Regions from separate parts of the Streptomyces sp. cg35 genome, predicted to be linked through region 2. Evidence: riboswitches for the same ligand, from Rfam matches in the RefSeq annotation. Region 2 holds a riboswitch; each other region holds the start of a gene.
The links. A riboswitch is a leader RNA that binds a small molecule or an ion and turns the genes downstream of it on or off. The one in region 2 is predicted to bind cobalamin.

Region 1 (7,449 bases), 6.0 Mb from region 2:
CGCGCGCGAGCGCCGCCCGGCGGCCCCGTCGCCCAGACCCGGGACGCTCAGCATCTTCGTACGGAACGGCTCACCGGCCGAGACGGCCCGCTGCTCCCCGGCGCCACCGGACGCGGGCGCGCCCGCCGGCTCCCGCGGGGACTCCTGAGGCGACTCCTGCCGGGATTCCTGCGGGGACTCCGGCCGGCCCGGACCGTCCGGCTCGGGGCCGTCCTGCGGCGGCACGCCACCGCCGCCACCGGGGCCCGGGTCGTCGGGGCCGTCGGGCCCGGGACCCTCGTCGTCGGGCCCGAACTCGTCCAGCGTCTCGTCCAGCTTGTCCTCGTCGAGGCCCGGCGCGTCGAAGGGATTGCGGCGCCGCCGGTGCGGGAGCGCGAGCAGCGCGGCCTGGCGCACGTCCTGTGCCAGCACCTCGGTGCGTCCCGCCCACGCGGCGAGCGCGGTCGCGGTGCGGGCCATCACGATGTCGGCCCGCATCCCGTCCACCTCGAACGCGGCACAGGTCGCGGCGATCCGGGTCAACGCCCCGTCGCCGAGCCGCACCTGGGGCAGCAGGGCGCGCGCGGCGACGATCCGCTCGCGTACGCCCGCCTCCTCGCCGGCCCACTGCGCCGTGAAGCCCTCGGGGTCGTCGTCGTACGCGAGGCGCCGCTTGACGACCTGCACCCGCTGCTCCGGCTCCCGGGACGCGGCGACCTCGACGGTCAGCCCGAACCGGTCGAGCAACTGCGGGCGCAGCTCGCCCTCTTCGGGGTTCATCGTGCCCACGAGCAGGAAACGCGCGGCATGCCGTACGGAGACGCCCTCGCGCTCGACGTAGGAGGCGCCCATCGCGGCGGCGTCCAGCAGCAGATCCACCAAATGGTCATGCAGCAGGTTCACTTCGTCGACGTACAGGATGCCGCGGTGCGCGTCCGCGAGCAGGCCCGGCTCGAAGGCCTTCACGCCCTCGGCGAGCGCCCGCTCGATGTCGAGCGCCCCGACCAGCCGGTCCTCCGAGGCGCCGACCGGCAACTCGACCATGCGCGCCGCCCGTTGCGCACCCGGGCCGACCTCGTGCGGCCCGTCCGGGCACTGCGGGTCGGGCGCCCCCGGCGCGCACGAGAACCGGCACCCGGCGACGACGTCCACATCGGGCAGCAGCGCCGAAAGGGCGCGTACGGCCGTGGACTTGGCGGTGCCCTTCTCGCCGCGCACCAGCACACCGCCGACGGCGGGCGACACGGCGTTCAGCAGCAGGGCGAGGCGCAGATCGTCCTGGCCGACGACGGCCGTGAACGGATACGGGGTGGTCATCGATCCTCCAGAGAATTGAACAGGCCAGGAACCGGGACGCTCACGCGGGCGCCCCCGGCGGTACGAACGGCAGCCCGTCCGGCGCCCCGGACTCGATCAACCGCCACAACCCCTCCGTATCGGCATAGCGCTCCACCAGGTCACCGAGCCGGTCGAGCTGCTCCTCCCGCAGCGCCGCGAACGACGTGTCCGGCGCCGGCACGAACCGCCGCCCGGCCGCGTCCGCGACCGCCCGCAAAAACGCCCGCCGGAACCCGTCCGACTCCAGCGACCCGTGCCAGTGCGTCCCCCAGACGGCCCCCACCCGGCACCCGTCCAGAAAGGCATCCCCGCCGAGGACGTCCGCGACGCCGTGATGGATCTCGTACCCCTCGACGTACTCGCCGAGCGCCTCGCCCACCGGCCGCGCCAGCGTCTTCTCCCGCGCGAACCGCACCTGCACGGGCAGCAGTCCGAGCCCGGCCACGACACCGGCCCGCGACTCGACGTCGTCCTCGATGCGCTCGCCGAGCAGCTGGAACCCGCCGCAGATGCCGAGCACCGGGCGTCCCTCGGCGGCCCGCCGCGCCAGCGCGTCCGCGAGGCCGCGCTCGCGCAGCCACTCCAGCGCCTTCACGGTCCCGCGCGTCCCGGGCACGACGACCAGATCGGCGTCGACCAGTTCCTCGGCCCGGTCCACGAACCGCACGACGACGCCCGGCTCGGCGGCCAGCGCGTCGACATCCGTGAAGTTCGACATCAGCGGCACCGCGCACACGGCGACCCGCAGCACGTCCTCGCCGACCGGCGGGGCCACGACGGACTCGCGCACGGCGCCCCGCAGGGACACCCGCAGCCCGTCCTCCTCGTCGATGCCGAGCTCGTGCTGGAACGGCAGTACCCCGTAAGTGGCCCTGCCGGTGAGGGACTTGAGCATGTCGAGCCCCGGCTCCAGCAGACTGACGTCCCCCCGGAACTTGTTCACCAGATACCCGGCGAGCAGCTCCTGGTCCTCCGGCGCGAGCAGCGCCGTCGTACCGAAGAACGACGCGAAGACGCCACCGCGGTCGATGTCCCCGACCACCAGCACGGGCAGCCGCGCGGCCCGCGCGATCCCCATGTTCACGATGTCGGTACGCCGCAGATTGATCTCGGCCGGAGACCCGGCCCCTTCACAGATCACGGCGTCATGACTGCCCCGCAACTCCTCCAGGCATCCGACGACGGTGTCGAGCAACGCGCCCTGCCGCGCCCCGTGATAGCCCCGCGCGCTCATCTCGCCCACCGGCTTGCCCATCAGCACGACCTGGCTGCTGCGGTCGCTGCCCGGCTTGAGCAGCACCGGATTCATCAGCGCGCTCGGCTCGACCCGGGCGGCCTGCGCCTGCATGGCCTGCGCCCGGCCGATCTCGGCGCCGTCGCGCGTCACGAACGAGTTCAGGGACATGTTCTGCCCCTTGAACGGCGCGACCTTCACCCCCTGCCGCACGAGCCACCGGCAGATCCCGGCGGTCACGACGCTCTTCCCGGCGTCCGACGTGGTCCCGGCGACGAGCAGCCCGCCGCCCCGCCCGCTCATCGACGCCCTCGCAACAACCGCCCGGCCACACAGACTCCCCACGCCATCACACTGACCCGCCGCGACAACCGCGCGGCCCGCTCCACGTCCGACACCCGCACCACGCGCCCTCGCGCGTTCAGCACGGGCCGGTGCTCGACCCTGCCCCCGTACGCCAACGTCCCGCCGAGCCGCACCCCGAGCGCCCCCGCGAACGAGGCCTCGACGGGCCCCGCGTTGGGACTGGGATGGCGCCCCGCGTCCTCGCGCCAGGCCCGGGCGGCGTCGCGCGGACGCCCGCCGGCCAGCACGGCGAGCGCACCGGTCAGCCGGGCCCCGGGCCACCCGGCGACGTCGTCCAGCCGGGCCGAGGCCCAGCCGAACCGGCGGTACTTCACGGACTTGTGCCCGACCATGGCGTCGAGCGTGTTCACGGCACGGAAGGCGAGCAGCCCGGGCACGCCGCCCACGGCGCCCCACACCAATGCGCCCACGACGGCGTCGGAGGTGTTCTCGGCGACGGACTCGACGACGCCCCGCGCGATCCCGTCGGCGTCCAGCCCCTGCGGATCCCGTCCGCACAGCCGCGGCAGCAACTCCCGGGCCAGCTCCACGTCCCCGGCCTCCAGCGCGGCCCCGACGGCGCGCGCCTCCCGGCCGAGCGAGGTCCCGCCGACCACGGCCCAGGTGGCGGCGGCCGTCAGCGCGACGGAGGCGGCGGGGGAGCGGCGTACCGCACGGGCGGCGAGGACGCCCACGGCGGTGGCCCCGCCCACGCAGACGGCGGTGTGCAGGGCGCCCCAGCCGCGGTGATCCCGCCACAGCACCCGCTCCACGGCCCCTGCGGCCCGGCCGAATCCGGCGACGGGATGCCCTCGACGCGGGTCACCGAGCAGCAGATCGGCGAAGAGTCCGGCGGCGGCACCGCACGCGAAGACGCGCTCGGCCCGCGCCGCGCCGCGCAGGGCGAACATGGCGGTAGTTGTCCTCACTCAGGGTGTCCACGCCCTGGTTCGACGAGACCGGCAGCGAGAGTTCCTGGCTCGCCCTCCCGGAGAAGGGCTCACAGTGGCGGGACCGCGCCGGATTCGCACCGGCTTCCTCGGACTGCTGCCGTATATGGCCCGGGAAGTCCACCACGGTGCGCGAAGGTGCGTCAACTTGCCGTTGACCTGGGAGAGGGGAGTGTGGGGAGGTCCACAGCGCCGCGTGGGACCCGTTCACTGGGCCGGAATTCCTCTATGGGTCGAAAACAGGCCTACCTAGACTGGAAGACGGCAGACGGAGAGCGGTCCACGAGTGGTTGAGGGCGCCTTGGCGACGTGGTGAGGCGGATCCGTCCGGGACACCTGGGCGGGTCGCCCCGGCGGCGCTATGGTGCCTGCACGCGGGCGTGCAATGACGGGGGACGCCGGCTCTCGAGCAGGAGGAGGCCGGTGTGTCCCATGGGAGAGAGCACGCTCGGTCATGGCAGGAACAGGTCACCGGGCCGTGGCGCAAGAGCAGTTACTCGGGTCTGAGCGGGGACTGCGTGGAAGTGGCGCTCGGTGAGACCGAGGTCCGAGTCCGTGACTCCGGGAACCGGGATACGGCGGATCTGGTCTTCCGGCGCATCCGGTGGCAGGCGTTCCTGAGGGCTCTGGGCGGGTCCGGTCCGGGCAGGACCGACCGCTGAGTCCACCGCGGGGGGAGGAGGGCGCGATGACCGGTCACCACATGACCGAGGCGCGGCAGCGGGCGCACGGGGCGGTGAGCCGCACCGCGCGCGGAGTCGTCTCCCCACGTGGCCTCGTGGTGTTCTGTCTGGCCTGCGGCGTTGCGGCGAGCGTCGTCGGGGCGCTGGCCGCCGCACTGGTCCCGTCCGGCCAGGCCCGCGTCGTGGTCTGGGTGTTGGTCGCCGCGCTGTTCGCCGCCGCGACCGGCTTCCGCGCGGGACTACGGAGCGTCAGGGGCGGCTCGCAGCACCGGGATCCGGTGACGGATCGGGGTCGGACGGCGGGGCGTCGGCGCTGAGCGGCGACCGGATGGCCTCCGCACAGCGCAGGAGGAGCCGGGCGAAACCGTAGGCGATCGCGGTCACCGGGGACGACGCCGCGGCGACGACCGAACCCACCGCCCAGGGCGAGGTCAGGCCACACGCCTGGATCAGCACCACGAGCCCCGCCAGCCCGCCCAGCAGGACCAGCCCGCCGGACAACGAGGCCAGCAGCAGAAGTCTCGTGTGGCGACGGTTGTCCAGCATGATCTGGGCGTACATCCAGCCGGCCCGCCGGGTCAGGTCGTCGCTGGACACGACGTGGATGACCACGGCACCGAACGACGGCCGCTCGCCGGGGAGCTGTGCCACGACACCGACGACGGTGTCGGAGGCGGTGTCCGGGCCGGCGGGCGGCTCCCCGCTGTCCGGAGTGCCCGTGGCCGCCGGGGCGTTCGTACCGGCTGCACCACGCGCATCACCGCCACCATCGGTGCCGTCGAGCCGGGGACCGGCGGCCGTGAGGAGCCGCCACCACCACTCGTCGCCTGCGGCCGGCATGTGCGCCTCCTACACGGGCTCTCCAGGGCCCGGCCCGCTTGTCACCTCACGAGGTGTCGAGCCCGTCCCTGGTCTTGCTGATGAGATCGATGGCCAGGTCGCCGCTGTACGCGATCTCGCGGAGCGATTCGAAGCACTCCTGGTGTCGCACGATCAGTTCGTGGTCGTCACGGATCGTCTGGTTGCCCTCGGACTCCCGGTACAGCAGGTCGTCGTCGTCCGTGAAGCCGAGCAGGATGAAGCTGTTGAGCGTGGCGAAGTGCGCGCCCGCCGTGAAGGGCAGCACCTGGAGCGACACCCGGGGCTGCTGCGCGACGTCGAGCAGGTGCTGCAGCTGCCCGCGCAGCACACGCGTACCGCCGATCTGCCGGTGCAGGGCCGCCTCGTCCAGGATGAAGAACGTCCAGGGCGGGGTCTCGCCCTCCAGGGCGCGCTCCTGCCGCTCGGTCCGCAGCTCGACGATCCGCCGCGCCCGGGCCTCCTCCACGTGCGGCGCCAGCATGGCCATCGCGTAGTCCTCGGTCTGCAGCAGACCGGGCACCACGATCGGGTGGTACGTGCGGATCGACGCGGCGGCGCTCTCGTAGCCCAGGTACTGGCGGAAGCCGGGGTTGAGCACGTCGTTGTACTGCGTCCACCAGCTCAGCCCGCGCGACCCGCGCGCGGCCTCCTCCAGTTCGTTCCGCAGGTGCTCGTCCCTGACCTCGTAGTGCTGGAGCAGGGCCCGGAGGTCGGTCACCGAGACGCTCACCGTCCCGGCCTCGATGCGCATGATCTTGGACAACGACCAGTCGAGCGCCTGTGCCGCGTCGGTCTGCGTCTGCCCGGTTGCTTCACGGGCCTTGCGCAGTTCGATGCGCAGCCTGCGCCGATTGAGGCTGGGGTCGATGTCGCGGGCCATCATCTCTGTCTCCTTGCCGACCGTGTGCCAGGTCTCGATGCACCAGGTGAGAGCTAGCCAAATAGTGAACGGAAGCTAGCAGACAGCTGGTGGCGAATGGCTGGTGGCGGATGGAGTGCTGGCGGGGTGGCTCATGTCAGTCTGCCATATGGCATGTCCGCTGTGGCCTGGAAAACAGGGCTCGATGGGCCGTCCTCGCAGGGTCGCGACATTTGGCAGCGCCACACCCGTTCCGGTGACAAGTCGAACGTGAAAGCGGGGTGCGGGACGCCGTACGTCCCGCACCCCGCTCGGGTGCTGCTGGGCCTCTGTCGCGTTCAGAAGGTGAACGCGGCACAGGCGTGTCGTCAGGCCACGATCAGAAAGATCCCGTACGCCACGGCCGCCGCGCACAGCGCGAAGCACAGGTACGCGCCGGACGTGGCAACCGTCGCCGAACCGCCCTGCCGCGCCGCCGACTCCCGCTTGGAGAGGCCGACGATGCCGAGGGTGAACAGGCCCACCAGGGCCACGGTGACCACGAGGCTGACCCCGAAGACGGAGCCGAGAGCCGCCCAGTCGATCTTCATAGCTGGTCCTGCTTCCTTACAGCGTGGCGCCGGCGGGGCGCGCGGGGTCGGCCACGGCGGGAGCCGGAGCGGGGATCGTGGACTTGATGTCGGCCGACGCCCCGGCCTCCGCGACCGCGCCGATCGGCGGCGGGGTGACCGCGGCGATCGCCGTGGTCACGACGCCCGCGGGCTCCTCGGCGGAGTCGATCGCGTCGTCGGTGACGTTCGTGTGGTCGACGGAGTCGCGGCGGGACAGCTTCCAGATGACCGCGGAGCCGCCGACCAGGAGAGCGGCGGTGAGGCCGATGCCCCACGGGCCCTGCTTGGTGAGGAACTCGGCGCCCGCGCCGACCAGACCCGCGGCCGGCAGGGTCAGACCCCACGCGACGAACATCCGGGTGGCGGTCGACCAGCGGACGACACCGCCCTTGCGGCCGAGACCGGAGCCCATGACGGCGCCGGAGCAGACCTGGGTGGTGGAGAGCGAGAAGCCGATGTGCGAGGAGGCGAGGATCGCCGTCGCGGCGGACGTCTGCGCGGCGAAGCCCTGCTGCGGCGCCAGATCGGTCAGGCCCTTGCCCATGGTGCGGATGATCCGCCAGCCGCCCAGGTACGTGCCCATCGCGAT
Region 2 (7,449 bases):
GCGGTGAACACACGAGAACACGAGAACGGGAGAACACGGAGGGAGACGGCGATGTTCGGCAACATGGGCCCCTACATGAACAGTTGGGGATACACGCTGATGGCGGCGAGCGTCCTTGCGCTCTGGGGGCTGCTCGGCCTGGCCGCGTTCGCGCTCAGCCGCGGCACGTCCCGCCGCTTCGACGACCGTGAGATGCCGCCCGGGCGGGCCGAGCAACTGCTCGCCGAACGGTACGCCCGCGGGGAGCTGGACGCGGACGAGTACCGCAAGCACCTCGCCGTGCTGCGCGACAACACACCCCTCACCAAGGGAGGTTGACGGCCATGGCCGACAGGGAGCCTCGCGTGCTGATCGCCTACGGGACGAAGAACGGCTCCACCGCCGAGATCGCCCGGCACCTGGGCGAGGTCCTGGCCAAGGAGGGGTGCGCCATGACGGTGTGCCCCGCCGACGAGGTCGGCGTGGACGTGTCCGCGTACGACGCCGTGGTGCTCGGCGGCGCCCTGTACGCGGGCCGCTGGCACCGGGACGCCCGCCGCTTCGCCCGCCGGGCCCGCCGCGACCTGGCGACGCGCCCGGTGTGGCTGTTCAGCAGCGGTCCGCTCGACGCCTCCGCCCCGGACCGGGAGATCGCGCCGGTGCGGGGTGTGCGCCGCGTCGCGGACCGGATCGACGCGCGGGGCCACGTCACGTTCGGGGGCCGGCTCGACGAGCACGCCCGCGGTTTCACGGCACGGATGATCGTCAGGTCCGGCAGGGGTGGGGACTACCGGAGCTTCGAGCAGGTCACCGCCTGGGCCGAGGGCATCGCCCGCGACGCCCGGTCCGCCGTCTCCGAGAGGACGTGACGCGCGGCGGGATGCCCGTACGGCACGGAAGCCGCTGGGCGGGGTGGCTTAGGCTGCCCTCCCGCGCCCGGGTGAGGTGCGGGTCGGAGGGGGCGGGCATGGCCGGTCGGGACACGAAGCACGGCGAGATCACACTCAACTCCACGCTGCGGGCGGAGATCGATCTGCCCTGCCCCGCGACCGGTGCCGCTTACCGCGAGCTGGCCGAACGCTGGTTCACCGCCGCGATCGAGGCACTCGCGGGGCCGCTGGGGGCGACCTTCGCACCCGACGCGGACTTCTCCGGCCGCGCCGTCGCACTCAGCCGCGGCGAAGCCGCCCCCGGAGAGCTGTGGGCGACCCTGGTGCTTCTCGAGCCGACCCGTCGGCGCAAGAGACCGTACGAGGTCCACTGGTCCCCGAAGAACTGGCGCGCCTTTCTGCGGGATCTGGAGGACATGCCCGGTCAGGCGACGGTCGCCCTCAGCACCGTCGGCCCCGACGGCCACCCCGACCAGCCGTCGCTGTATGTCGACGTGGACCGGGACCGCGACACCCCCGAGGTCGTCTCACTCGTCGCGTCCCGCTCAACGGAGGAATTCACCGACCCGGGCACCCGCGACGAGACCCAGCACCGCTGGATCGCCTTCTTCCGTACGCAACTGCACCGGCACACGGACATCCTCTACGGAAGCATCGCGGACGACGCGGAATCCGTGACGGGCAGGACCGCGCTGGAGCGTGAGATCGGCCTGCTGCTGGAGGACACGTTCCCCGAACTGGACACGGCCCTGCGGGGCTACGCGTGGTGGACCGTCTGCTCCCCGGGCGCGGCAGCGCGCCTCGGCGGCATCGAGGCCCTCCGCGACAGCGGCGCCTTCCACGAGGCCGAGCTGCTGCCCGGGGGAGGGGCGTCCCTGCGGGCGACCGCGAACCTCTGGGAGTACGACGAGGAACGGGTGCGCGCGGTGTTCCGGGCGGTGGCCCCCGCGCTGCCCGAAGGGAAGCCGTCCAGATCGATCAGCTCGGACACGCACAGGCTGGTCTACGAGGACGCGGCGGACCACCGAGGAGCACAGCGCCGCTGACTTTCCCTGTCGTTCCGGCCGCGGCAACGGAAATCAGGGCGGTGAAGGGAACCCCGGCGCGGGACAGTCGGGTTCGGCGTACGTACCCGACCGGGCCGTCTCACCGGCCCCGGTCCGGTCGGCCCAGCGTCAGCTTCGGCAGCGCATAGCCGACGAGGGGGCCTATCGCGAGGGCGAACACCACCGTGGCGATGCCGACACCGCCGCCCAGCAGCCATCCCGCGGCCAGCACCGACACCTCGATCGCCGCACGCGCCGCCACGACGGGAACGCCGCGCTCGGCCAGCCCGGTCATCAGCCCGTCACGGGGACCCGGGCCCCAGCCCGCCCCCACGTAGAGACCGGTCGCGACGGCCACGCCGCACACCGCCACCACGAGAAAGACCGCCCGTTCGACCAGGTGGTGCGCGGCGGGGAGCCACGCGATGCCCAGGTCGAGGAACGGCCCGACGAGCAACGCGTTGGCGACCGTGCCCAAGCCGGGACGCTGGCGCAGCGGGAGCCACAGCACCAGCAGGACCAGCGAGACGACGACGACCACCTCGCCGAGCGAGAGGCCGGTGGCCAGAGCGATGCCCTGCGTGAAGACGGTCCACGGGTCGGCGCCGAGGCCCGCTTTGAGGAGCAGTGCCAGGGAGAAGCCGAACAGGGCCAGCCCCGCCACGATCCGTGTGGCCCGCTGGACCGGGCGGTCGGACAGGCTACGCATGAGCGCCCGTGGCCGCCGCGACGAGCACCGCGGCCGCCCGCGCCGCGTCGTCGACCGCGCCGGCCGCGGCCCCGGGGCCGCGGACGACCACGCGTCCGGCCACGCCGTCGATGAGGAGCAGGAGTTGGGAGGCGAGCACCTCAGGGGACCCGGCACCGGCCTCCTCGCACAGCCGCCCGAGCGTGTTCAGCAGCCACTGCTTCTCCTCTCGCGCCGCGACCGAGACCAGCTCGTCCGACGGTGACAGCTCGGCGGCGGCGTTGACGAAGGCACACCCTCTCTTCCCGTGGCCCTCGTACCAGTCGGCCAGCCACGTGAACACGGCGAGCAGACGCGGTTCCCCTGACGCCTCGGTGGAGAGGTACGTCTCCAGATCGGCGGCCCGCCGCGCATGCCGACTTCTGAGCGCTTCCGCCGCCAGCGCCGATTTCGACGGGAAGTGGGCGTACAGGGTCGGCTTCGTCACTCCCGCTTCCTGGGCGACGGCGTCGACGTTGGTCGAGACGATCCCCCGCTCATAGAAGACGCCCTCGGCCGCGGCGAGAAGACGGGCTCGGGAGGTAGTGTTCCGCTTCATAAATTAAACTTACCAGTTAGTTTAATTAGGAGGCTACTCCGGCTTCCGTTCCGGGACTTATGTGGAGCGGGCCGTGTGGCGGAGGTTTCCGGCATGATCCACACGTGCGCGAGGTGAGCGTCCGGGCGCCGGCGGGTAGGGGAGCGGGACATGGCCGTACTGGTGAGGCCGCAGGCGATCCGGCGGCGGGCCGGATGGCATGATTGCCGACGACATAGGCGACGGCGGTTCGAGGAATCCGGTGTGAATCCGGTGCGGTACCGCCACTGTGATCGGCGAGCGGATCCCGACGAGCCACTGCCCAGAACGGGTGGGAAGGCCGGGACGAGCTTCGACCCGAGAGCCAGGAGACTCACGCTGTCGCCTCCTCGACGGACCCCGGGGCGGACTTCCCCGGTGAGGGAGGAGTGCGGCATGCCCAAGAGGCCGGCCGACGAGAAGGGGGCAGCACGGGGCCGCGAGGTTCCGTGCAGGGTGGTGGTGTGCCGCGACTGCTGCTGCGGCAGCGCCAAGGTGAGCGGTGATCACGCGGCGCAGACCGCGCGGTTGCGGGCGGTCGCGCCGGTCCGCGTCTCCGAGTGCCTGGATGTCTGCGACCAGGCCAACGTCATCGTCGTACAGCCCTCGGAGGCCGGGCGGGCGGCGGGTGCCCGCCCGGTGTGGCTCGGCCTCGTCAACGACCGTGACGCCACCGAGGACATAGCCGACTGGATCACCGCCGGCGGGCCGGGCGTCGCACCCCTTCCGGAGATTCTCGATCTGTACCTCTTCAAGCCGCCGCGCCGCCTCAGGACCTCGTGAGCCCTCGGCTCCGGATGTCCGAACCACCACAGCGCTGAAGGGACTTGTCGTGAGTGAGGAGCCGAGCGAGCTCTCGCGCGGGAGCGTGATCGAGGCGCTTGACGAGGTCGCGAGACTCGACGGATTCTTCGTCCTGGAGACGGCGGAGAGGCCCGCGGAACGGGCATCCGGGAGCGGGCGGCTCGCCTCGTCGGAATTCGCCGTTCTCGCGCGGGCGGTCAACGACCGCTGCGCCACGGACGAAGCCCGCGTAGGCGTCTCCCTCGCGCACCTGGGGCTCGCCGCCCGTCTTTGGTCACCGGTGCTGGCCTGCACGCTCCTGCACCGGATCCTGCCCGACACGAGCACGGTGGAATGGGCCGAAGGCGGCCCGGCGCTCCGCCTGGCGGCTCCGACGGGACGGCCCGCCGGGTGCTTGCCGTCCCTTGCGGAGGCCGTGTACGCCGAGGTCAACGGCCCACTGGAGGAACTGGAGAGCAGACTCACCGTCACCATCGCCCCGGGGCTGCTGGCGGGGAACGTCGCGTCCGCGCTCGTCGGGTCGGCGGCGGTGCTGCTCAGGGCTCGGCCGGACCTGCGTACAGAACTCGTGTGCCTCACAAGGGAGTTGCTGGAGACGGGACGGCTTCGTGGCACCGGCCGGATCACCGGCCCGGGTCTGACGTTCCGCCGCCGCAGTTGCTGCCTGTACTACCGCATCCCGGGCGGCGGGAAGTGCGGGGACTGCTGCCTGGCGGACTGACCGGGTTCTCCTCTCAGCGTTCTCCTGTCAGCGGAGCAGGGCGGGGAGCGGCGCCCGTCGAGGCCTACAGTCCGACCGCGCCCCGCACGAATCTCCGGAGATGCCCGCGTACCTCATCGGGCCGTTCCAGCCAGGGCTCGTGCCCCGCGCCGTCGATCCGTGTCAGCGGGACACCGAGCCGGACCGCCAGCGACGCGAGTGCCGACAGCGGGCGGGGATCGTCTCCGCCGCCGAGGATCTCCACCTGCGCGGGCAGACGTGCGCGAAGCTCGCCGAGGCGTCGGACGAGCGGTTCCTTCCGCCCCTCCGCGCCGAGTTCACGGTTCATGGTCCAGTTGACGGGGCGCCGACTCCGCGCGCCCTGCGCGGCCCAATGCCGGCCGCGTTCGGGATCGGCGTGGTCGGTGAACCAGGACAGCGTGAGCAACTCGACCTCCTGCTGCTCCGTGCGGTGCGGCAATTGCTGGAGCTCGTGGAGCCGTGCCTGTTGCGGTGCGGTCATGCGGCGGCCCCGTTCCGCTCGGTCCGCGGTGCGCCACTCACCGACGAACGGCCCGCACAGCAGCAGCATCGCGGCCACTCGCTCCGGATGCGCCAGGCAGAACCGCGAGGCGAGGTCGGCGCCGAGCGGCCGATCAGCACGGCCGCCGGCGCGTCCCACGCGTCGAGAAGCTCGGCGAGATCACCGACATGGCGGACAACTGCAACGTTGTGCGCTGGTGCGGGCACTGACGGCGTATCCGGCACTGCTGGTGTGCGACGAGGTGACATCGGCCCTGGACACCGTCTCCCGGGAACGGGTCCTCGACGCCCTGCCCCGCCTGCTCGCCCCTGCGCGGACGGCCCTGCTGTTCGTCAGCCATGACCTGCCCGCGGTGCGTGCGCTGACCGGGGAGGCCGTGCTGTTCGAGGGCGGTCGTTGTGTGCGGCGGGGGCCCGTCGAAGAGGTGCTGCCCGCTCCCGGCGGCATCGGAACCGCGTGAGCCAGGGGACGAACGAGGGCGTCGGCTTCAGCCGTGATCCGCCCGATGGCCGTGGATGGTGAGGGCCGTGGCGAGCGTCATCTGGGTGGTGAACGAGGTGACGTCCGCGTCGAGGAGCCGTCCGACCCTGTGGAGCCGGTTGTTCACGGTATTGGGATGGACGCCCAGTGCCCTGGCGGTGCGCGCGCGGTCCAGGTCGTTGGTGAACCAGGCGCGCAGGGTGTCGACCAGCTCCGGGTGCGGGTGCAGCGGTTCGATCTGCCCGAGGAGTGTGGCCTGAGCGGGGGAGACGTGAGTGAGGTGATAGTCCAGAGCGTGGTCGGCGATGCGGTGTGTGTGATCGCCCGCGGCAGTGGAGGAGCGGGCCAGACGCAGCAGGTCGTGCCCGACGCGTGCGGACGCGGGCAGGTGGCGGATCTCGGCGGGATCGGTGCAGGAGGCGCGGATGTCGAGGCGGGTCTCCGTGCGCAGGGCGCGATGCAGGGCGTTCGCCCGCTCGGCGACGACCGGGTCGGGTTCGTGCGTGTCGGCGGGGAGCAGGATCTGGGCGTGGGTCGCTTCGAGTACGGCGAGGTTGGTGCGGCCCGCGTGGTGGTGGGCGAGCGCGGTCGCCACCTGACGGACACGGCGCCGTGTGGTCACCTCGTGCGTCACCGGACGGGCGGGTGAGGACGGCAGAGGCGGCAGCGTCAGGGTGAGGATCGCGTAACGGGAGGCGAGGGGCGCACTGGTGGCGTGACCCGTCTCAGGGCCTGGTTCCTGCCCTGCCAGGAGGGCTTGTGCCAGCATTCGGCCGGTACCCAGGTCCTCGTCCCGCAGTACGGAGAGCCGGGCCTGATAGCTCTCCGTCACCGCCTGCAGGGCGGCGTCCTGGAAGGCGTACAACTGGTGGCCCAGGTAGCCGAGACCGGCGATGTGCCGATCGCCCGCGGCGTCGACGCAGGCCTGCCACAGCAGGCGGGCCGCGTGCTGCCAGTTGTGCAGGACGAGAGGGAGCGGCATGCCCTCTTCGGCGCGCTGCGCGGCGCGGTGACGGGCCAGTTCGAGGTCGGAGCGGTCGAACTGCCCGCCCGAACGCATCAGGCGCAGTGCTGCGGCGTAGTAGCGACGCGCGGTGAGCGGGAGTTCGTGACGGGCGATGTCGTCGGGCATGCCCTCCAGGAGCGGATCGTCGCTGCTGTCCCGTGCCAGGGCGTCGACGCGGACACGGACCAGGTCGAGGATGGCCACCGCGTCAGGGGGCGGGACGGCGGATGCCATGGAGTGCTGCCTTCCGTTCGGTGCTGCGGTGGTGCTCGAGCACCACCGCAGCACCTGTGAGTGTCATCGACGCCATTGTCAGGGCTCGCGCCCGGACGCCTCCCACGGGGCCGTCCCGCTCAGGCGCGGGGCTCCGGAGCCGCTGTCGACCTGACGTGTGCGCCGAGGCATGTGGCTCAGTCCCGTACGCGGGCCTACAGGTCCACGGGCTGTCCGCTGCGCACGGACTCCTCGATCGCGCACAGGATCCTCGTGACCTCGATGCCGTCCTGGCCGGTGGCGAGGACCGGCTTGTCGAAGACGACGGCGTCGACGAAGTAGGCGATGGCGTCCAGCACGAAGCCGGTGAGGTGCTCGCCGGTGGGCGGGGCGTACAGGTCGGGGAAGGTGCTGCGCTCGGCCGTGTACAGCTCCAGGGCGCGGTTGTGGGAGCCGTCGATGTTGAGCGCGCCCTTGTCGCCG
Region 3 (7,449 bases), 1.1 Mb from region 2:
GCCAAGCGGGCCGTCGTGTTCCCGGCCCTGAAGTCCGCCACCCAGAAGGCGCTCGCCGCGCACAAGGCGAAGGGTGACGACGTCCACGTCTTCACCGACGCGGTGGCCGACAAGAACGTCACGTTCCAGCTGCCCGTCACCGAGCACGGCACCGAAATAGGCCCGATCGTCCAGGACGCCATCCAGTCGGTGATCCTCGGCAGGGCCAAGCCGGAGAGCGCCCTCAAGTCGGCCAACGACAAGGTCAACGGCCTCTTCAAGTAGTGACCGGCTTCCGTCCGCACCTCTCACCATGAAGCAAGGAGATCCATGGCCCAGCTCGCAGATCTCGGCGGCCTCACGTTGGCCGTCGAGCTCGAAGGCGACGCCCCGCCGCGGCCCGTCGACGGCGGCCTGCTGCTGCCGCCCGGCCGCGTGGCCCTGCTGCACGGCCTCGGCGACGCGCTGTTCTACCGGCACGGACACAACTCCTGGAGCCCGTGCGGCTGGCGCCGTCTGTCCGAGCCGCCGCTGCGCATCGAGAGCGCCGAACGCCGCCTGACCGCCGACGACACCGTGTGGGACGACCCGGCGCGCCACCACTCCTCCGCCGTCGCGGCCCTCCAGGGAGCCGACGGACAGGTGCTGCTGCTCGGCGCGCTCGGCCTCGACATCCCGCGCCTGACCGCCGACCGGGACGCGCTGGTCGGCTGGTACGAGCGCGGCGGAGCCCCCTGGTTCCTGGCGTACGGCACCGAGGACGAGGTCTTCGCCGCCTACGCCCGGCACCTCGCCGACCGACTCGGCCACAGCGACAAGCGCGCGGGCAACGTGTGGTGCAGCTGGTACGCCTACTACGAGAACATCACCGAGGAGCAGCTCACCAAGGACATCACCGCCCTGCGCGGCCTGCCCTTCGACGTCGTCCAGATCGACGACGGCTGGGAGCAGAGGGTGGGCGACTGGCACGCCAACGCCAAGTTCCCCTCCGGAATGCGTGCGTTGGCCGACCGCATCACGGAGGCCGGGCTGCGGCCCGGGCTGTGGATCGCGCCGTTCATCGTCCACCCCGACGCGCAGGTCGCCCACGAGCGGCCGGAGTTGCTGCTGCGGGACGGCGACGGCGCCCCGGTGACGGCCGGCCACAACTGGGGCACCGGCTACTGGGCGCTCGACCTCACACTGCCCGCCGCACAGGAGCATCTGCGCGAGATGATGCGCCGGGTCAGCCGGGACTGGGGATTCACGTACCTGAAGATCGACTTCATCGGTGCCGGCGCGGTGCCGGGGGCCCGGTTCGAGGACGTCGGCCGCGAGGAGGCGTACCGGATCGGCCTGCGCATCATCCGGGAGGAGGCCGGCCCGGACGCCTATCTCCTCGGCAGCGGCGCACCCCTGCTGCCCTCCCTCGGACTGCTCGACGGCATCCGCAGCGGCCCCGACGTCGCACCCCTGTGGGAGCACTACGCCACCCAGGACCCCTCCGACGCCCTGGCGCGCAACGCCGTCGTCAACACCGTGCACCGGCTGTGGCAGGCGCCCCTGCTGGAGGTCGACCCGGACGTCGTGTACTTCCGCAGCCGCCTCAATCTGCTGACCGAGCAGCAGCAGAGCTGGCTGCGCGACCTCGCCGACGTCTGCGGTTTCCGTGCGGTGTCCGATCCGCCGGGCTGGCTGCACCCGGACGAACTGGAGGCGATGACGGCGTACTTGGCGCACCGCCCCGAGGTGCGCAGGCTCGGCCGGTACCGCTTCGCGATCGACGGGCGCGAGATCGACTTCGGCCCGGCCGTCGCTCCGGACACGGAACAGCGCTATCCGATCGCCTGATCCGTGACCGTCGCGAGGGAGCGATCCACGATCCTCGTACGGCGGCCGCCCTGAATTAGTAAACTGCTCAGCATTATTCAGCAGCGGCCCGCAGACCCCACCAGGGAGCACCAGCATGGCGACGACCGGAACAGACCTGTCCCGGATGCGCGAGATGAACCAACTGTCGATCGTGTGGGCGCTGCGCGGCAACCCACCCGCCACCGTCACTGAACTCGCGGGCCGGGCCGGGCTGTCCCGGCCCGCCGTCGACGTGCTGGTGCAGTCCCTGGTGACCGACGGGTGGGCCGAGGTCGAGCAGCCGAAAGCCAGCAGCGTCGTCGGCCGGCCCGCCCGGCGCTTCCGGTTCCGGGCCACCGCCGGTCACGCACTCGGCATCGACATAGGCGTCCACAAGATCCTCGTCATGCTGAGCGACCTGGAGGGGAACATCGTCCGCAGCACGCGCCGACCGGTCGACCCTGAGGCCGCGCCCGAAGCTCGGCTGGCGTCGGTCGACGAGGTCATCGACGAGGTGCTGCGCGGCGTCGCCATGACGCCGGCCGACATCTGGGCCGTGACGATCGGTGTGACCGGCCCCGTCGACTCCAGCGGCCGCACCACCCTGTTCACTCCTCTCCCCGGCTGGAGCACCGCCGACCCGGCCGCTCATCTGGCAACCCGCTTCACCTGCCCCATTCAGGTCGAGAACGACTGCAAGCTCGCCGCCGTCGCCGAGCGTTGGAAGGGCGTCGCCCAGGACGCCGACGACATCGTCTTCCTTCTCGCGGGGCTGCGTACCGGCGCCGGCCTCATCCTCGACGGCACCCTGCGCCGCGGACACGGCGGCGCCGCGGGCGAGATCGGCGCGCTCAAGGCCGTGCGCTGGCTCGCCGCTCCGGACCACCTCGCCTCCTGCCCCGGGGTACCGGAGACGGCGGCGGCCGGCGACATCGCGGCCTGGGTGTTCCAGGCGGCCCGGGACGGTGACCGGGACGCGAGGGCCGCCGTACGCCGCTACACCCGGGACCTCGCGGTCGGGGTCGCCGCCCTCGTTCTCGCCCTGGACCCCGAGGTCGTCGTCTACGGCGGAGGGTTCTCCCGCTCCGCCGACGTCATCCTGGAGCCGCTGCGCCGAGAACTGACCAAGCACTGCCTGCGCCTGCCGGAGCTGCGCACCTCGACGCTCGGCGACGAGAGCGTGGCCCTGGGCGCGCTGCGTCTGGCCCTCGACGAGATCGACAGCCGCCTGCTGAGCGACGGGCTTGCGGCACCGACGGCTCCACGGGGCTAGGGCCGGTCCGGCGGATCAGGTCGCGCTCGGGGGCCCGTGCCGTTCTGTGCCGGTGAGCGGGGTCGGGTGTGCGCCACCACCGAACGCGGCCTGCTGCTCGCCGAGTTCCACCGCCGCGGCCCCGTGTGGCGCTTCCGTGCCGTCGGGCAGGGCTACGGCCACGGTCTCGACGCGCTCGCCCTCGGGTACGGCGTCGACATCGCCGGCTGAGGCGGCGCCGCGGTCGTGGCCCCGGCCGCTTGGCGCCGAGCGGCCCCCGCCCCGTAGGCTGGCCCGTGCAGCTGGTTCGCCCCGTCCGCCAGGCGGGAGCGTCGCAAGAGGGAACCCGGTGGGAATCCGGGACTGCCCCGCAGCGGTGAGTGGGAACGACCGCCGTCATACGCACTGGGTCCCGACGAACGGGACCTGGGAAGCGACGGCCAGTAGGTGTCCTCCGGATCGGAGGACGTGCCCGCGAGTCCGAAGACCTGCCATCTGCCCGTGCGCGTACGACGCGTGCGCGGACATCTCGGTGACCTCGAGGGCGGGTCGGCGTACACACCGGACGGACGACCGCGCCCCGGCGCGCGGGACCGTGCCGCCGGTCTGTCACTCCTTTCCGGCCGCGTCGGTCTCCGGGATCCCAGGGATACGTCTCTCGAAGGAGATCTCCGTGACCACCAGGACCGCGGCCGCGGCAGCACGGGCCACCGTGTACGGCTACCCCCGCCAGGGACAGAATCGCGAGCTGAAGAAGGCGATCGAGGGCTACTGGAAGGGCCGCGTCACCGCCGACGCCCTCCGTGCCACCGCCGCCGGACTGCGCCGCACGAACTGGCGGGAGCTGGCCGGCGCGGGCATCGGCGAAGTGCCGACCGGCGACTTCTCGTACTACGACCACGTCCTCGACACCAGCGTCATGGTCGGCGCGATCCCCGAGCGCCACCGCGCCGCTTTCGACGCCGATGCCCTGGACGGGTTCTTCGCCATGGCCCGTGGCACGCAGGACGTCGCGCCGCTGGAGATGACGAAGTGGTTCGACACCAACTACCACTACCTGGTGCCCGAGTTGGGGCCGGACACGGTGTTCACCGCTGACTCCACGAAGCAGGTCACGGAGTTCGAGGAAGCGCTCGCCCTGGGGCTGGCCGCCCGGCCGGTCCTCGTCGGTCCGGTCACGTATCTGCTGCTGGCCAAGCCCGCGCCCGGTGTCGCCGCCGACTTCGACCCGCTGACCCTCCTCGACCGGCTGCTGCCCGTGTACGCGCAGGTGCTCACCGAGCTGCGTGCGGCCGGGGCCCCGTGGGTGCAGCTCGACGAGCCCGCCCTCGTCCAGGACCGCACCCCGGCCGAGCTGAACGCGGCGGCCCGCGCCTACCGCGACCTCGGTGCTCTCGCCGACCGGCCCAAGCTGCTCGTGGCCTCGTACTTCGACCGGCTGGGCGACGCCCTGCCGGTCCTGGCCAAGGCCCCGGTCGACGGTCTGGCGCTCGACTTCACCGGCTCGGCGGCCGCCAACCTCGACGCCCTCGCGGCCGTCGGCGGGCTGCCCGGCAAGCGGCTGGTCGCCGGTGTCGTCGACGGCCGCAACGTCTGGATCAACGATCTGGCGAGGTCCCTCACCACGCTCGGCACCCTGCTCGGCCTCGCCGACCGGGTCGACGTCGCCCCGTCCTGCTCGCTGCTGCACGTCCCGCTGGACGCGTCGCTGGAGCGGGACATCGAGCCGCAGATCCTGCGCTGGCTGGCCTTCGCGCGGCAGAAGACCGCCGAGGTGGCGACCCTCGCCGCGGGTCTGGCCCAGGGCACCGGCAGCGTCACGGCGGAGCTCGCCGCGAACCGGGCGGACCTGGCGTCGCGGGCCGGATCCCCGATCACGCACGACCCGGACGTGCGGGCCCGCGCCGCCGCCGTCACGGACGCGGACGGGCGCCGCTCTCCGTCGTACGCCGAGCGGTCCGCCGCGCAGCGCGCCCACCTCGGCCTGCCGCTGCTGCCGACCACGACGATCGGCTCGTTCCCGCAGACCGGTGAACTGCGCGCGGCGCGGGCCGACTTGAGGGCGGGCCGTATCGACACGGTCGCGTACGAGGAGCGCATCAGGAACGAGATCCGCGACGTCGTCTCCTTCCAGGAGAAGACCGGCCTGGACGTCCTCGTGCACGGCGAGCCCGAGCGCAACGACATGGTCCAGTACTTCGCCGAGCGGCTCACCGGCTACCTCGCCCTGCAGGCCGGCTGGGTGCAGTCGTACGGCACCCGTTACGTGCGCCCGCCGGTCCTGGCCGGCGACATCTCGCGTCCCGGGCCGATGACGGTGCGCTGGACCGCGTACGCCCAGTCCCTCTCGGACCGCCCCGTCAAGGGCATGCTCACCGGGCCGGTCACCATGCTCGCCTGGTCCTTCGTCCGCGACGACCAGCCGCTCGGGGACACCGCTCGGCAGGTCGCTCTCGCGCTGCGGGACGAGGTGAACGACCTGGAGGCGTCCGGGACTTCGGTGATCCAGGTCGACGAGCCCGCGCTGCGCGAGACGCTGCCGCTGCGCGCCGCCGACCGTGCCGGCTACCTGGCCTGGGCCACCGAGGCGTTCCGCCTCACCACCAGCGGTGTGCGTCCGGACACCCAGATCCACACGCACATGTGCTACGCCGAGTTCGGTGACATCGTCCAGGCCATCGACGACCTCGACGCCGACGTCATCAGCCTGGAAGCGGCCCGCTCCCACATGCAGGTCGCCCACGAGCTGGCGGGGCACGGTTACCCGCGGGAGGCGGGACCCGGCGTGTACGACATCCACTCGCCCCGCGTACCGGGCGTGGCGGAGGCGGCGGCCCTGCTGCGTGCGGGACTCGAGGCCATCCCGGCCGAACGGCTGTGGGTCAATCCGGACTGTGGCCTGAAGACCCGCGGCTGGCCCGAGACCCGGGCCTCCCTGGAGAACCTCGTCGCCGCGGCGCGCACCGTCCGCGCGGAGCTGGGGTCGACCACGTCCTGACGCCGGCACGCCCGTGCCGGGCCGTGGGCATCCCTGCGCCCCGGCCCGGCACGGGTCCGCGTCCCCAGGGGGAGGGTCAGAACGCGTATCTGACGCGCAGCCAGGGCGCGTGCGCCGCCAGCAGTTCACCGAGCCGCGCGAGCGAGCGCTGCTTGATCTCGTGGGCGTAGCGGACGTTGAGGGCGCCGTTCTGGGAACGCTTCGTCTCCTGGGCGGCGGGCTGCCACAGCACGTCCTCGGCGCGGGGATGCCAGCCCAGGTTGACCTCGTGCAGCGCCTGGTTGTGCGTCAGCATGATGACCTCGGCCGCCGCCTGTTCCTTCACCCGGGCGGGCAGGACGTCGTCGAGGTGGGTGAGCAGTTCGGCCCAGTCGCGCTGCCATCCCTGGCGCAGGACGACCGGCGAGAGGTTGAAGTGGATCTCGTATCCGGCGTCGAGGAAGTCCGCGGCCGCGGCGATCCGGTCGGCGATCGGGCTGGTGCGGATGTCCAGCAGCCGGGAGTCGTCGGCGGGCATGAGGGAGAACCGCACCCGGGTCCGTCCCTGGGGGTCGAGGGCGAGCAGGTCGGGGTTGACGAACTTGGTGGCGAACGACGCCTTGGCCGTCGGCAGGCCGCGGAACGCGGCGACGAGATCGGCCGTGTTGTCGCAGACGAGGGCGTCGACGGAGCAGTCGCCGTTCTCGCCGATGTCGTAGACCCAGGCCTGCGGATCGCACTGGTTGGGTTCCGTCTTGGGGCCCTGGGACCGTACGTGGCGCCGGACGTGGGCCACGATGGCCTCGATGTTGGTGAACAGCGTGATGGGGTTGGCGTAGCCCTTGCGACGGGGGACGTAGCAGTAGGCGCAGGCCATCGCGCAGCCGTTGGAGGTGCCCGGGGCGATCCAGTCGGCCGATCTGCCGTTGGGGCGCGTGGCGAGCGTGTGCTTGACCCCGAGCACGAGCGTCTCGGTCTTGACGCGGACCCACCGGTCGACGTTGCCTTCGTTGCCGTGGAGGGAGGGGATGCGCCAGTGGCTGTCGACCTCGGTGACGCGCACGCCGGGCAGCCGGGCCATGATCTGGCGGCCGCGCGGCGAGTCGAGGGCCGCGGGCTCCGCGTAGACCTCGCGGATGTCGAGCAGCCGGCGCGCCTGCGGACTGTCGCGGAACGCTCCGTGCGGGGCCGGTGCCGGGGCGGCGTCCTGCCATCCGAACAGCGCTTCCTGCTCGGGCTCCCCCGAGGCCGGTCCTGCCGCCTGCCGATCCACGTGCTGTTCCTCTCCGCGGCCCATCCTCTCAGGCCTCTGCCACCTCTCAGCTCTCGGACATCACAGGTCTCTCAGTCCTGGCGGTCGCGCTCCTGCTCCAGCAGTGCGTCGAGGTCGCGGAGGCGGTCGAGGCCGCGC

Region 1: it holds a riboswitch for cobalamin, as region 2 does, so the genes downstream of both, ACQUQD_RS31290 (cobalamin biosynthesis protein) here and ACQUQD_RS04280 (hypothetical protein) in region 2, are expected to answer to the same signal.
Region 3: it holds a riboswitch for cobalamin, as region 2 does, so the genes downstream of both, metE (5-methyltetrahydropteroyltriglutamate--homocysteine S-methyltransferase) here and ACQUQD_RS04280 (hypothetical protein) in region 2, are expected to answer to the same signal.

Annotation. Positions count from the first base shown of each region.
Region 1 covers NZ_CP191268.1:6,844,511-6,851,959, forward strand. Annotated here, with positions in the region: gene ACQUQD_RS31280 (putative cobaltochelatase) at 1-1,296, opposite strand, end outside; gene ACQUQD_RS31285 (cobyric acid synthase) at 1,337-2,854, opposite strand; gene ACQUQD_RS31290 (cobalamin biosynthesis protein) at 2,851-3,807, opposite strand; cobalamin riboswitch at 3,844-3,989, opposite strand; gene ACQUQD_RS31295 (DUF397 domain-containing protein) at 4,272-4,508, shown strand; gene ACQUQD_RS31300 (hypothetical protein) at 4,535-4,846, shown strand; gene ACQUQD_RS31305 (hypothetical protein) at 4,779-5,369, opposite strand; gene ACQUQD_RS31310 (helix-turn-helix domain-containing protein) at 5,416-6,270, opposite strand; gene ACQUQD_RS31315 (hypothetical protein) at 6,618-6,839, opposite strand; gene ACQUQD_RS31320 (anion permease) at 6,856-7,449, opposite strand, start outside.
Region 2 covers NZ_CP191268.1:864,931-872,379, reverse strand. Annotated here, with positions in the region: gene ACQUQD_RS04310 (CBS domain-containing protein) at 1-7, shown strand, start outside; gene ACQUQD_RS04305 (SHOCT domain-containing protein) at 52-318, shown strand; gene ACQUQD_RS04300 (flavodoxin domain-containing protein) at 324-848, shown strand; gene ACQUQD_RS04295 (hypothetical protein) at 947-1,915, shown strand; gene ACQUQD_RS04290 (YczE/YyaS/YitT family protein) at 2,016-2,624, opposite strand; gene ACQUQD_RS04285 (TetR/AcrR family transcriptional regulator) at 2,617-3,201, opposite strand; cobalamin riboswitch at 3,410-3,574, shown strand; gene ACQUQD_RS04280 (hypothetical protein) at 3,616-4,002, shown strand; gene ACQUQD_RS04275 ((2Fe-2S)-binding protein) at 4,052-4,744, shown strand; gene ACQUQD_RS04270 (alpha/beta fold hydrolase) at 4,809-5,405, opposite strand; gene ACQUQD_RS04265 (hypothetical protein) at 5,464-5,727, shown strand; gene ACQUQD_RS04260 (PucR family transcriptional regulator) at 5,755-6,987, opposite strand; gene ACQUQD_RS04255 (Gfo/Idh/MocA family protein) at 7,182-7,449, opposite strand, start outside.
Region 3 covers NZ_CP191268.1:1,938,149-1,945,597, forward strand. Annotated here, with positions in the region: gene ACQUQD_RS09050 (ABC transporter substrate-binding protein) at 1-264, shown strand, start outside; gene ACQUQD_RS09055 (glycoside hydrolase family 36 protein) at 310-1,809, shown strand; gene ACQUQD_RS09060 (ROK family protein) at 1,925-3,082, shown strand; partial or broken gene ACQUQD_RS09065 (TerD family protein) at 3,155-3,292, shown strand; cobalamin riboswitch at 3,348-3,571, shown strand; gene metE (5-methyltetrahydropteroyltriglutamate--homocysteine S-methyltransferase) at 3,735-6,059, shown strand; gene ACQUQD_RS09075 (spore photoproduct lyase family protein) at 6,136-7,311, opposite strand; gene ACQUQD_RS09080 (cryptochrome/photolyase family protein) at 7,383-7,449, opposite strand, start outside.